DNA from 3 places in the Nonomuraea sp. H19 genome. Region 3 is predicted to be linked to each of the others. Evidence: riboswitches for the same ligand, from Rfam matches in the RefSeq annotation. Region 3 holds a riboswitch; each other region holds the start of a gene.
The links. Region 3 has a riboswitch for S-adenosylmethionine ahead of ACTMTI_RS33190 (aminotransferase class V-fold PLP-dependent enzyme). Riboswitches for the same ligand answer to the same signal wherever they lie in the genome.

Region 1 (3,884 bases), on a different contig from region 3:
TCGACGTCGGGCTCGCAGGCCCGCTCCCACAGCGCCGCGCCGTCCACGCCGAGGCTGTGCACGCCGACGCGGGTCGTCCTGCCCTCGTAGGTGACGCTGCGGCCGACCCGGTCGACCTCGGCGCCCAGCAGCGCCTCGCAGCAATCCATGAACGCCCCCGCCCAGCGCCCGGTCAGGAACCCGGCGTGATCGGCGCCCAGGATGCCTTCGAGCACTTCTCCGGCCACCTCGTCGGGCAGCAGGGAGAAGTATTCCGGCGGCGCCCACGGGGTGTGGCTGAAGTGGGCGATGCGCAGGTCCGGCCGCTCGGCGCGGAGCATCGCCGGAGTCAGCGTGAGGTGGTAGTCCTGCACCATCACGCGGGCGCCGTGCCCGGCCTCCTCGGCCAGCGCCAGCGCGAACGCGCCGTTGTAGTCACGGTAGGACTCCCACTCGCGCGCGAACCTCGTGCCGAAGTTGGGCGCGTTGGGGATGTCGTAGAGCAGGTGGTTGACGAACCACAGCGTGGAGTTGGCCACGGCGTTGTAGGCCCGGTGGAAGGTGGCCGACGGGATGTCGAGCATCCGCAGCGGGCCCGTGTCGTAGCCGGCCTGGTCGATCCGGCCGCCGGGAGCCAGGCGTACGGCGCTGCGGTCGTCGTCGGACAACGCCGCGCAAACCCACAGCACGCCGTCGTCTTTCGCCACACCGGACAGCCCGGACACGAGACCGCCGCCGCCGCGCTTCATGGTCAGCTCGCCGTCGTCGGAGACGGTGAAGGAGACGGGCCCTCTGTTGGAGGCCACCAGAACGCTGTTCATACAGGCTCCCTTCGATCATAGGATCCCAGCTATGGCGCTTGATGAGCTAACCGAGGAACTCGCCCGATCCGCCGCAGCCGGAGATCATCGCGCGCTTGGCGAGCTTTTGGCCAGGATCGAACCCGATGTGATGCGGCACTGTGCCCGGATCCTGCCTTATCACCAGGACGCGGAGGAGGCATCCCAGGACACCTTGCTGGCTGTGGCCCGCAACATCGGGCGGTTCGAGGGCCGGGCCAGGTTCAGCACCTGGCTGCACATCGTGACCGCCAACTGCGCGCGCACCACCTACCGCTCTCTCAAACGCCGGGCGGCCGAGCAGACCTCGGACGAACTGCCGATGCAGAAGCCCGACGTGCGGCGGGTCAGCGTGATCGCGGGCTCGCGGCTCGACCTGCTCGACGCGATGGAGGCGCTGGAGGCCGACAAGCCCGACCTGGCGCAGGCGCTGGTGCTGCGCGACATCGTCCAGCTCGACTACAACGAAGTGGCCGAGCAGCTAGGCATCCCGCTCGGCACCGCGAAGTCACGCATTCACCAGGCACGCAAATACGTGCAGGCCGCCCTGGGGGAGGACTATCGCTGAGACTTGGCGTCTCATTTGCTGAGACAGATGGCCGTTCCGGCTACTCCGGCAGGTACAGTCTCTGTCAACAACTGAATATTGCTCATCCAGAGGGGTGGAGGGACCGGCCCTGCGAAGCCCCGGCAACCCTCCCGGCTTGTGACTCGCGACCTGGCGAGGCCGACCGGGACAAGGTGCCAATTCCGGTTCGCGGTCAAGGTGGCCGTGGGCGAAGATGAGGGAAGGCCTCGCTTCATGTCGCTCGACTTTGGTCCTGCTGTCGCTCTGTCCTGCCGCGAGTGCGGCACGCGCTACCCGCTGGGTCCCAGCTTCGCCTGTCTGGAGTGTTTCGGGCCGCTCGAGGCGGCCTACGATTTCGGCGGCGTGAGCCGCGCGGACATCGAGTCGGGTCCCGCGAACATCTGGCGCTACCGTTCGCTGCTGCCCGTGCCGGCCGACGTGATCAGCAAGCCCAACATGAACCCGGGCTGGACCAAGCTGGTCAAGGCGGGCAACCTCGGGCGGGCGCTCGGCATCGAGTCCCTCTACGTGAAGGACGACTCGGGCAACCCCACCCACTCCTTCAAGGACCGAGTGGTCGCCATCGCCGTCGAGGCGGCGCGCAACTTCGGTTTCCACACGCTTTCCTGCTCCTCCACCGGCAACCTCGCGGGCGCGGTCACCGCCGCGGCGGCGCGGGCCGGGCTCGACGCCTGCGTGTTCATCCCGGCGAACCTCGAAGAAGCCAAGATCACCATGGCGCGGGTGTTCGGCGGCAAGCTGATCGGGATCGACGGGACGTACGACGAGGTCAACAGGTTCTGCTCCGAGCTGATCGGCGACCCTCTGGGTGACAAGTGGGGGTTCGTCAACGTCAACCTGCGGCCTTACTACGCCGAGGGCTCCAAGACGCTCGCGTACGAGATCGCCGAGCAGCTCGGCTGGCGGCTGCCCGAGCAGATCGTCATTCCCATCGCCTCGGGCTCGCAGCTCACGAAGATCGACAAGGGCTTCAAGGAGCTGGTCGCGCTGGGGCTGGTCGAGGACACGCCTTACAAGATCTTCGGGGCGCAGGCGGCCGGGTGCTCGCCGGTGTCGGCGGCCTACAAGGCCGGGCACGACGTCGTCCAGCCGGTCAAGCCGGACACCATCGCCAAGTCGCTGGCCATCGGAAACCCGGCGGACGGGCCGTACGTGCTGGACATCGCCCGGCGCACCGGAGGGGCCGTCGAGGACGTCACGGATGCCGAGATCGTGGCCGCGATCAAGCTGCTGGCCTCGACGGAGGGCATCTTCGCCGAGACCGCGGGCGGGGTGACCGTGGGCGTGCTCAAGAAGCTCGTCGAGACGGGGCAGCTCGATCCCGAGGCCGAGACCGTGGTGCTGAACACCGGAGACGGGCTCAAGACGCTCGACGCGATCAGCGGCGACGCCGCCAAGCCCACCGCCGTGATCCGGCCCTCTCTCGACGCGTTTCGTGCGGCTGTCTGACTACCAGGAAAGCGAGTTATAACCATGAGCGTCTCTGTGCGGATCCCAACGATTCTACGCACCTACACCGGGGGCAACGCCGAAGTGAGTGGCGAAGGCGCGACTCTTCGTGACGTCCTCGCCAAGCTCGACTCCGACTACCCGGGGATCGGCGCGAGAATTCTGGATGAATCGGGCAAGATTCGGCGTTTTGTCAATGTTTACGTGGGGGAAGAGGACGTCCGTTTCGCCCAAGGGCTCGACACTCCAGCCCCTGAGGGCACGCAGATCTCCATCATCCCGGCGGTCGCCGGCGGCTGAGTGCAGTAGATCACATCCTTGAAGGCGCCCCTAGTGGGCGCCTTCTCCTTTTCGTCACCAATTCAACGTTGAACAACCTCCCTTGTGCGGAAATGCGTTGTTTGTGGTTTGACTCTGTTGCCAAACGCTGTGCCACAGGTATGGTCGAGGGCGATCGTCTGGCTGATTTTCCGTTAAGTCAGGCGATTACAGGTCTCGCGGTGGAATGGGCGAGATCTGTTAGCCCAGTAAGAGGAGTCGGAAGTGGCGCAGGGCACCGTCAAGTGGTTCAACGCGGACAAGGGCTACGGCTTCATCGCGGTAGACGGTGGTAAGGATGTATTCGTCCATTACTCAGCGATCCTGATGGACGGGTATCGATCTCTCGAACAGGGGCAGCGCGTCGAGTTCGAGATCACGCAGGGCCAGAAGGGACCGCAGGCCGAGGCTGTCCGCGCGGTCTGATTCACGTCACTGGTATGCACCGGCGGCATCGCACGGCAGCGCAGTCCGTGCGAGCCCGCCACCTCCCTTTCGTCGAGACTGACACGGCGGGCCGCTCGGGGCGGCTCGCCGTTCAGGCCGATTGACCTGGGAAGGAACGCCAGGTACGGGGTCTCTGGCTTGCACTCGGCAGGGTAGAGTGCTAAACAGTTCGTTGGCACTCTGTGCAGCAGAGTGCCAACAACTCGGATCGAGACGATGGGGTCTGCCGAACGGAGATGCAGACCCATGCCGTCGCGGGCGTC
Region 2 (3,884 bases), on a different contig from region 3:
GGCCGTTGCCCGGCGCGGGCGGCCGTACATGGCCCGGCTCGAAGCCCCACGGAGTGGCTCCCTGCAGGCGGAACTGGTACGGGTAGCGGTAGTTCTTCGGGTAGCCGTCGAGGAAGGCGTACTTGTGCACGGCTCCCGGCGCGCCGGTGACCACGAGATAGACGTCCTTCTCGCCGGGCTGGGTCTGGAAGGTCACCTCGCCGTTCGAGGAGTTGTGGACGGGGCCGTAGCGGGGCGTGCCGTTCTTCACCGCGACGAACCCGTACGACCAGCCCGACTGCGCCGCGGAGTTGACGTGGCCCCTGAACCGCATCCGGATCAGGGCGCCGTCGCTGCTCGGAACGAGGCGGATCTTGTTGTAGCCGTAGTCGGACGGCGCGAGGGCGTCGGAGATGCGGAAGTGCCCGGCCGCGGCGTTGACCGCCTCCACCGCCACCCCGTTGTAGGCGGTGATGAACGGATAGAGGCTGTTGATGAACGGCATGAAGTCGGCCCGGTTGGAGTAGTCCCAGGTGACGTTGCGCTGGGCGTACTCCCCCATCCGCCGGTTGAGCTCCGCCTGGTCGATGCCCGCGATGCGGCGGTAGGTCTCCAGCGGGTGCTCGGTGTTCCTGGCCTCGTTCCAGAGGCGGTTGAACATCGCCAGGCCGTCGCGGTCCTTGATGTACTGCAGGAGCATCCAGGCGCCGTAGTGGTGCCGGCTGCTGCTGTAGGCGAGGTTCTCGGTGCGGATGAACCTCGTGAGGTCGCCGGCGGCCGTCTTCGGGTAGACCTGCATCGCCATGAACTCGGCGCTGGCCTCCCAGAACGTGCCGGCGCTCGGGTGCGTGAACCCGTACCCGGACCGGCCGAGGAAGGTGTAGTTCTGGAACACGTGCGCCAGCTCGTGCGCCAGCCCCCAGGATCCGGGCAGAGCGGCCCCGGGGGCGATGTTGATGACGCCGACCCGGCCGTCGGTCGAGCCGCCCGTCGCCCACGCGTCGAGCGGCGCGTTCGACCAGGTCCTGGTGACGATCACGATGATCTTGTGCTGAGCCAGCAGGCCGGTCTCCGGCGTGAACTTCATGGTGTTCACGTAGAAGGAGTAGAGGTTCTCCAGCTGGCTGAGCATGTTGTCGGGATCGAAGTTGTACGGCGAGGGCGCGGTCTTCGGATTCGTGCCCGACCGGTCGCCCCACAGGAGGATGAAGTTGGCCGACTCCTTCGTACGCTCCTGGACCCACGGGACTTCGCCGGTGCTGGCCCAGCGCGACGGGATGTAAACCGTCTTGGCCGCCGCCTGCGCCGCCGGTGCGGCGGGAAGCAGGAAGGTGCCTAAGAGCACCAGAAGGGCGGCTGTGGCCACCCGCAATCGTCTCATTCAACGACCTCCGGATAACGGTCAGTGTTAGCGTTAACACGCTGCGATATGTCACATACTTTTCGGGCGGCTCCGAGTGTTGGGCCGGCAACAAGAACTGTCAAGATCCGAAGCGCAATCCGTGAAGAATCCGCGTGTCGAGCTGTGCCAGGCCACCGACGCGGCATGAAAGTTACACACGTTCGTGGGCATTTGACGCCTTTCGCGCAGTCCGGCATGATCTCGTATCAAGATTCATCCAGAGGATCCGAGGGACCTGGCCCAGTGACGGTCCGGCAACCTGCCTGCGGGGACGCGGGAAAGGTGCCAACGCCAGGAACGATGAGGAGGACTCCGATGAGCCTGCGGCTCGATGTTCCCGTGCTCCATGGATCACTCGTCCGGCTGGAGCCGCTCACGATGAGCCACGCGCCCGACCTGGCGCGGGCCGCCGAGGAGGACCGGTCCGCGTACGGCTTTACGCTGGTGCCGCGAGCCGACGAGATGAAGGCGTACCTTGCGGCGCAGTTCGAGAGGGAAAGCGAGGGTCTGACTCCCTTTGCGCAGGTACGGGTGCGGGACGGCCTGGCCGTGGGGTGCACCGCGTTCTGGGATCCCAGGACGTGGCCCGGCCGGCAGGACCTGCGGGCCATCGAGATCGGCTGGACGTGGCTCGCCGCATCGGCGCAGGGCACCGGGATCAACGCCGAGGCGAAGTTCCTCCTCTTCACCCACGCGTTCGAGACCCTCGGCGTGACCCGGGTCGATCTCAAGACGGATGCCCGCAACGAACGGTCGCGCCGCGCGATCGAGCGCCTGGGGGCGCGTTTCGAAGGCGTGTTGCGGAGCTGGTCACCTTCGTGGGCGCCGGGCGAGGAGGGACTGTTGCGGGACTCGGCCATGTTCTCGGTGGTCGCCGGCGAATGGCCGGCTGTCAGGGCGGCACTGCGTACCCGCCTCGCCAGCGCCAACGTGAACGCCGGATAGCACCGCATGGGCGGACCGGCCGGGCGCGGCAGCGGAGGCGGGCCGAGATCGGCAGGCGCGCGTCGGCGGGGGCCCATGTGCGGAACCGTCATCGGGGACTAAGGTCGATATCGGAATGTGGGAGCGAAGGGATCCGATCATCACCAGCAACTTCTCCCGCCCGTCCGAGGATCAACGACCAGCACGCCGCCGCGTGACCGAGGCGGCGATACTGAGCAACCACGACCAGAGCCGGGCCGACATCGCCCAATGGACCTGCCCGCACGGGCAGCATGCCGGGCACGGCTGCGTCACCTGTTACCACGCCACGGCCGAAGCCGAAGCCGATCCCGCGCTGCCGTTGTGGGAGGTCGCCGTGTGGTTCACCTCGGCGCGGCCGGTACCGATCAGGGCCCTGCACGACGTGCATCGCCACGGCCGCCAGTTCGCGATCGACCAGCCGTCGACTCCCCTGGTGTACCTCCTGAGCGGCCAGGTGCGCGCCGCTCTGGGTGTGGAGGCGGTGGCGGGCGTGGTCGGATATCTGGTGCAGAACCAGCACATCGTGGACGAGTTCGTCGTGACGGAGATCCGAGCGGTCCACTCCTGACGGCAGGTGTTTGCACCACAGCTAGGGCTCGGGTAGACTGAAGGAGTTGCAGTTGTGGTACCCATAAAGACTTGTGCGCACCTGACGAACATCTTCAGGTGCGTTTTTGTTTCCGGTCATCTCCGGATGGGACTCATCCCAGCGACACGGATCCACACGGTGTGGATTCCGTCCCTGCGCCTATCCAAAGGAGCTAATTATGGCAACCGGAACCGTGAAGTGGTTCAACTCTGAAAAGGGCTTCGGCTTCATCGCGCAGGACGGCGGCGGCGCCGACGTCTTCGCGCACTACTCCAACATCGTCTCCAACGGTGGCTACCGTGAGCTCGTCGAGGGCCAGAAGGTAGCCTTCGACGTCGTCCAGGGCCAGAAGGGCCCGCAGGCGGAGAACATCGTTCCCGCCTGACACGGCACAGCCCAACGGTCGGGGCCCGCACCTGCAAGGGTGCGGGCCCCGACCCGTTTGCGCGCCGGCTCCTAGCGGCCGTCCATCTCGCGGAAGATCGCGTCGAGACGGGACTCTTGTTCGTCCATGGCCCGGCTGAAGGTCTGCATGGTCCTGTCGAACTGCTCCAGCGCCTGCTCCGGGGTGGCCGGCAGGCCGCCCATGGCGTCGCGGAGCACGCGTTCGCGTCGCAGGGCGCTGTCATCCTGCGCGCGCTGGACCGCGAGCGTGACCTCCTCAGCCAGATCCCGGCTGCTCATCTTCATGACGCGCGGGTCGAACGTGATCTGAGTGATCCGTCCGTCGGCATCGGCGCGGGCCTGGACCTTGCCGGCCGCACTGTCCCCCACACCGTTGATCGTCTCGATCTCCCTCTGCGCGGCCTGGAAGCGGCGGTGGTCCTGCTCCGCCTCTTCAGTGATCCGCGCCAGGTCGTCCAGAGGGTTGAACTCGGGCCCGGTGGGATACGCCATCATCGGCCTGGCCGGTCCGCGGCGTCGTAGTTGATCCTGACCTGGCCCAGC
Region 3 (3,884 bases):
GGAGCTGATCGACCCGTCGGGGCTCGGCGGCTTCGGCTGGCTCATCCAGCGACGCTGAGTTCCAGGGCGTGCAGGCCGCGGATGATGTAGCCGGGCTTCCAGACAGGCTCCTGCCGCAGCTCCAGCTTGGCCGCCCGGTCCAGCAGCGCGCCGAACGACTCCATGAGCTCGATGCGGGCCAGCGGCGCCCCGAGGCAGAAGTGGATCCCGGCCCCGAAGGAGATGTGCGGGTTGTCGGCCCGGCCCACGTCGAGCCGGTCCGCGTCCTCGAACACGGCCGGATCGCGGTTGGCCGCGCCGAACAGCAGCGCCACCTCCGAGCCGCGCGGGATCGTCACGCCGTGGACCTCGATGTCCTCCAGCACCCACCGCTCGAACATCTGCAGCGGCGTGTCCCAGCGCATCAGCTCCTCGACGGCCGTGGGCAGCAGCGAGCGGTCCGCGCGCAGCCGTACCAGCTCGTCCGGGTTTCTGAACAGGGACCACCAGCCGTTGCCGGTCACGTTCACGGTGGCCTCGTGACCGGCGTTGAGCAGCAGGACGCAGGTGCCGACCAGCTCGTCCTCGGTCAGCTCGGGAATCTGGGTGAGCGCGCTGATCAGGTCGTCGCCGGGCTTCTCGCGGCGCTCGCCGGCCAGAGACTTGAGGTAGCCGGCGAACTCCGCCGCCGCGCGTACCGCGGTGTGCTGAGCCTCGATGCCGGGGTTGAGCTCGTACATGCCGCAGATGCCGGCCGACCAGGGGCGCAGCAGCTCGCGGTCGCTCTCGGGGATGCCGAGCATCTCCGCGATCACCGTCACCGGCAACGGCTCGGCGACCTCGGCGATCACATCCCCGCCGCCCTTTTCCACGTACGCGTCCACCAGGTCCTCGGCCATGGCCCGCACGCGGGGCCGCAGGGACTCGACCATGCGCGGCGTGAACGCCTTGGAGACCAGCCGGCGCAGCCTGGTGTGCACCGGCGGCTCCACGTCGAGCATGCCTGCCCTGATCACCCGCCAGAACGGCTCCTGGAACTCCGGCTCGGGCTGCTTGCCGAACTCTTCGTGGGAGGCGACGTGAAGGTAGGACCGGCCCAGGCGGCGGTCCCTGAGCAGGGTGTTCACGTCGGCGTGGCGCGAGATCAGCCACTGGTTCGTCGGCTCGAAGTAGCAGACGGGCGCCTCGCGCCTCAGCTCGTCATAGACCCGGTACGGGTAGGCCACGAAATCCGGATTCCAGGGGTCAAAGCGCACTACTTCATCTTAGGCTTGATCACGAGTCTCCTCCGGCTCCAGCTCCTTGGCGTGCCTGCTGCGCATCCGGATGTTCAGCAGCTCCACGATGACCGAGAAGGCCATCGCGAAGTAGATGTAGCCCTTGGGAATGTGCTGGCCCATGCCCTCGGCGACGAGCACCACGCCGATCAGCACCAGGAACGCCAGCGCCAGCATCTTGATGCTCGGGTGCTTGTCCACGAAGCGGCTGATCGGCCCGGAGGCGAACAGCATCACCAGCACCGCGACCACGACCGCCGCGATCATCACGCCGAGCTCGTCCACCATGCCGACCGCGGTGATGACCGAGTCGAGCGAGAACACGATGTCGAGGACCATGATCTGCATGATCACCGAGGCGAAGGACGCGGCGGCGGCCTTCTTGCCGTCCTTGTCGCCGGGGGCGTCCATGCTGTGGCTGATCTCCGTGACGCTCTTGGCCAGCAAGAACAGGCCGCCGAGCAGCAGGATCAGATCGCGCCCCGAGATGTCATGGCCGAAGACGGCGAACAACGGCTCGGTGAGCTGCACGACCCACGACAGCCCGAGCAGCAGGAGCAGGCGGCTGATCAGGGCCGCGGCCAGACCCAGCACACGGGCTCTGTCCCGCTGCTCCGGCGGTAGCTTCCCGGCCAGGATGGAGATGAAGATGATGTTGTCGATCCCTAGCACGATCTCCAGGGCCACCAGAGTGAAGAAGCCGATCCATATCTGTGGGTCCGTCACCCAGGCCAACATCTGTGCACCTCCATGCCACGCGATTGACGACTTCCGGTACCAACGAGTCAGGACCCGCAGAAGTTCGCGGCTTGCAAAACAAGGCGGTGGTTGGGTTATAGTGCGGCACATAGGTCATGAGTGCCAGCGACAAGCCCCGGCTAGCTGGCCGGCAACCCTCGCGTCCGCGGCGGGGTGCCCCGGGTGAAGACCTGGTCCGCCACGAGGGGTGGCGGGCAAGCGCGGGCTCCGTGGCTGCTTCCAGGGGTCCGATGACCCTTGAGGAGATGTGCCGTGTCCACGCTGACGATCTTCAACTCCGTCCCCGCCCAGGCTCCCACGGGCGTTGCCGGCACCGGCCACCGGCCGATTCCGGCGGTGCTGGGGGCCGACCTCGAGGTGCCGGTCAAGGGCGGCAGGCTGGTCGGGTACGCCAATCTCGACTACGCGGCCAGCGCCCCCTGTCTGGAGCCCGTCAGCGCCGCCGTCACTGCCGCGCTCCCGGCCTACTCCAGCGTCCACCGCGGCGCCGGCTACGCCTCCCAGCTCACCACCGCCAGGTACGAGCAGGCCCGCCAGACGGTCAGGGCGTTCGTCGGCGCCCGCCCCGACGACGCCGTGATCTTCACCCGCAACACCACCGACGCCACGAATCTCCTGGCCGGTTGCCTGCCCGCCGGGACCACCACCGTGGTCTTCGACACCGAGCACCACGCCTCACTCCTGCCGTGGAAGCAGTCCGTACGGCTGGCGCCGCCCGCCTTCCCCGGCGATGCCGTACGCGCCGCCGACGAGGCTCTGGCCGCGATCGACGGGCCGAAGCTGCTCGTCGTCACCGCCGCGTCCAACGTCACCGGCGAACTGTGGCCCGTCGCCGCCCTGGCCCACATCGCGCATCGGCACGGCGCCCGCATCCTGGTGGACGCGGCGCAGCTCGTACCGCACCGGCAGGTCAACCTGACCGCGCTCGACCTGGACTACGTGGCGTTCTCGGGCCACAAGCTGTACGCGCCGTTCGGCACCGGAGTGCTGGTCGGGCGGCGGGACTGGCTGGCCGAGGGGGAGCCGTACCTCAAGGGCGGGGGCGCGGTGCGCTCGGTGGGAGAGACCGTCGAGTGGCACGACGACCCCGAGGCGCGCCACGAGGCGGGCACCCCGAACGTGCTGGGCGCCATCGCGCTGGCCGCCGCGTGCGACGCGCTCAGCGCCACCGGCTGGACGGCGCTGGTACGGGAGGAGGAGCGGCTGATCGCGCGGCTGCGGTCCGGGCTGGCCTCGATCGAGGGCGTACGAGAGCTGTCGCTGTGGGGGAACGACCACCCGCGGGTGGGCATCGTGTCGTTCACCGTCGACGGCTACTCGGCTCGTGAGGTGGCCGAGGTGCTGTCCAGCGAGTACGGCATCGGCGTGCGCGACGGCAAGTTCTGCGCGCACCCGTTCCTGCAGCACCTGCTCGGTACGCCCGAGCGCGACGACCAGGAGCGCGTCGAAGGCTGCGAGGACGGAACGGTCGCCGCGGTACGGGCCTCGATCGGCATCGGCTCCACACAGGAGCACGTGGACCGGCTGATCGCGGCGCTGAGGGACCTCGTCGCCCGCTGACGCTCAGCGGTTCGGCGGCTTCGGCGGCTTCGGGTGCTGCTGCTGGTCGTCGGTGACCAGGGAGTCGATGTCCCTCATGCCGTCGTCGTGGGTCGGCTGCCGGGGCACCCTCGGCGGCTCGGCCGGCGTCGCGGACTCCGCGGGCGTCCTCGGGCCTCCCGTCCGCTGGGAGGCCGCTCCAGGCCCTCCCATGGCGGTGTCGCCGCGACCGTGCGCCGCCAGTTCATCCTTCGCCGCGCGGCGTTCGGAGCGCTTGCGGGTGATCGAGCCGATCAGGCCGTCGATCCCGATCCGGCCGCCGCCGAGCGC

Region 1: another riboswitch for S-adenosylmethionine. It lies ahead of thrC (threonine synthase); the one in region 3 lies ahead of ACTMTI_RS33190 (aminotransferase class V-fold PLP-dependent enzyme).
Region 2: another riboswitch for S-adenosylmethionine. It lies ahead of ACTMTI_RS40455 (GNAT family N-acetyltransferase); the one in region 3 lies ahead of ACTMTI_RS33190 (aminotransferase class V-fold PLP-dependent enzyme).

Annotation. Positions count from the first base shown of each region.
Region 1 covers NZ_JBQHCV010000019.1:60,931-64,814, forward strand. The annotation lists gene ACTMTI_RS35435 (alpha,alpha-trehalose-phosphate synthase (UDP-forming)) at 1-800, opposite strand, end outside; gene ACTMTI_RS35440 (RNA polymerase sigma factor) at 832-1,386, shown strand; SAM riboswitch class I at 1,466-1,607, shown strand; gene thrC (threonine synthase) at 1,621-2,856, shown strand; gene ACTMTI_RS35450 (MoaD/ThiS family protein) at 2,881-3,156, shown strand; gene ACTMTI_RS35455 (cold-shock protein) at 3,400-3,600, shown strand.
Region 2 covers NZ_JBQHCV010000023.1:179,078-182,961, reverse strand. The annotation lists gene ACTMTI_RS40460 (DUF6055 domain-containing protein) at 1-1,360, opposite strand, end outside; SAM riboswitch class I at 1,592-1,703, shown strand; gene ACTMTI_RS40455 (GNAT family N-acetyltransferase) at 1,697-2,326, shown strand; gene ACTMTI_RS40450 (hypothetical protein) at 2,442-2,915, shown strand; gene ACTMTI_RS40445 (cold-shock protein) at 3,115-3,321, shown strand; gene ACTMTI_RS40440 (YbaB/EbfC family nucleoid-associated protein) at 3,393-3,836, opposite strand; gene ACTMTI_RS40435 (hypothetical protein) at 3,833-3,884, opposite strand, start outside.
Region 3 covers NZ_JBQHCV010000017.1:77,046-80,929, reverse strand. The annotation lists gene ACTMTI_RS33205 (SAM-dependent methyltransferase) at 1-58, shown strand, start outside; gene ACTMTI_RS33200 (cytochrome P450) at 42-1,235, opposite strand; gene ACTMTI_RS33195 (TerC family protein) at 1,245-1,982, opposite strand; SAM riboswitch class IV at 2,107-2,222, shown strand; gene ACTMTI_RS33190 (aminotransferase class V-fold PLP-dependent enzyme) at 2,268-3,575, shown strand; gene ACTMTI_RS33185 (DoxX family protein) at 3,579-3,884, opposite strand, start outside.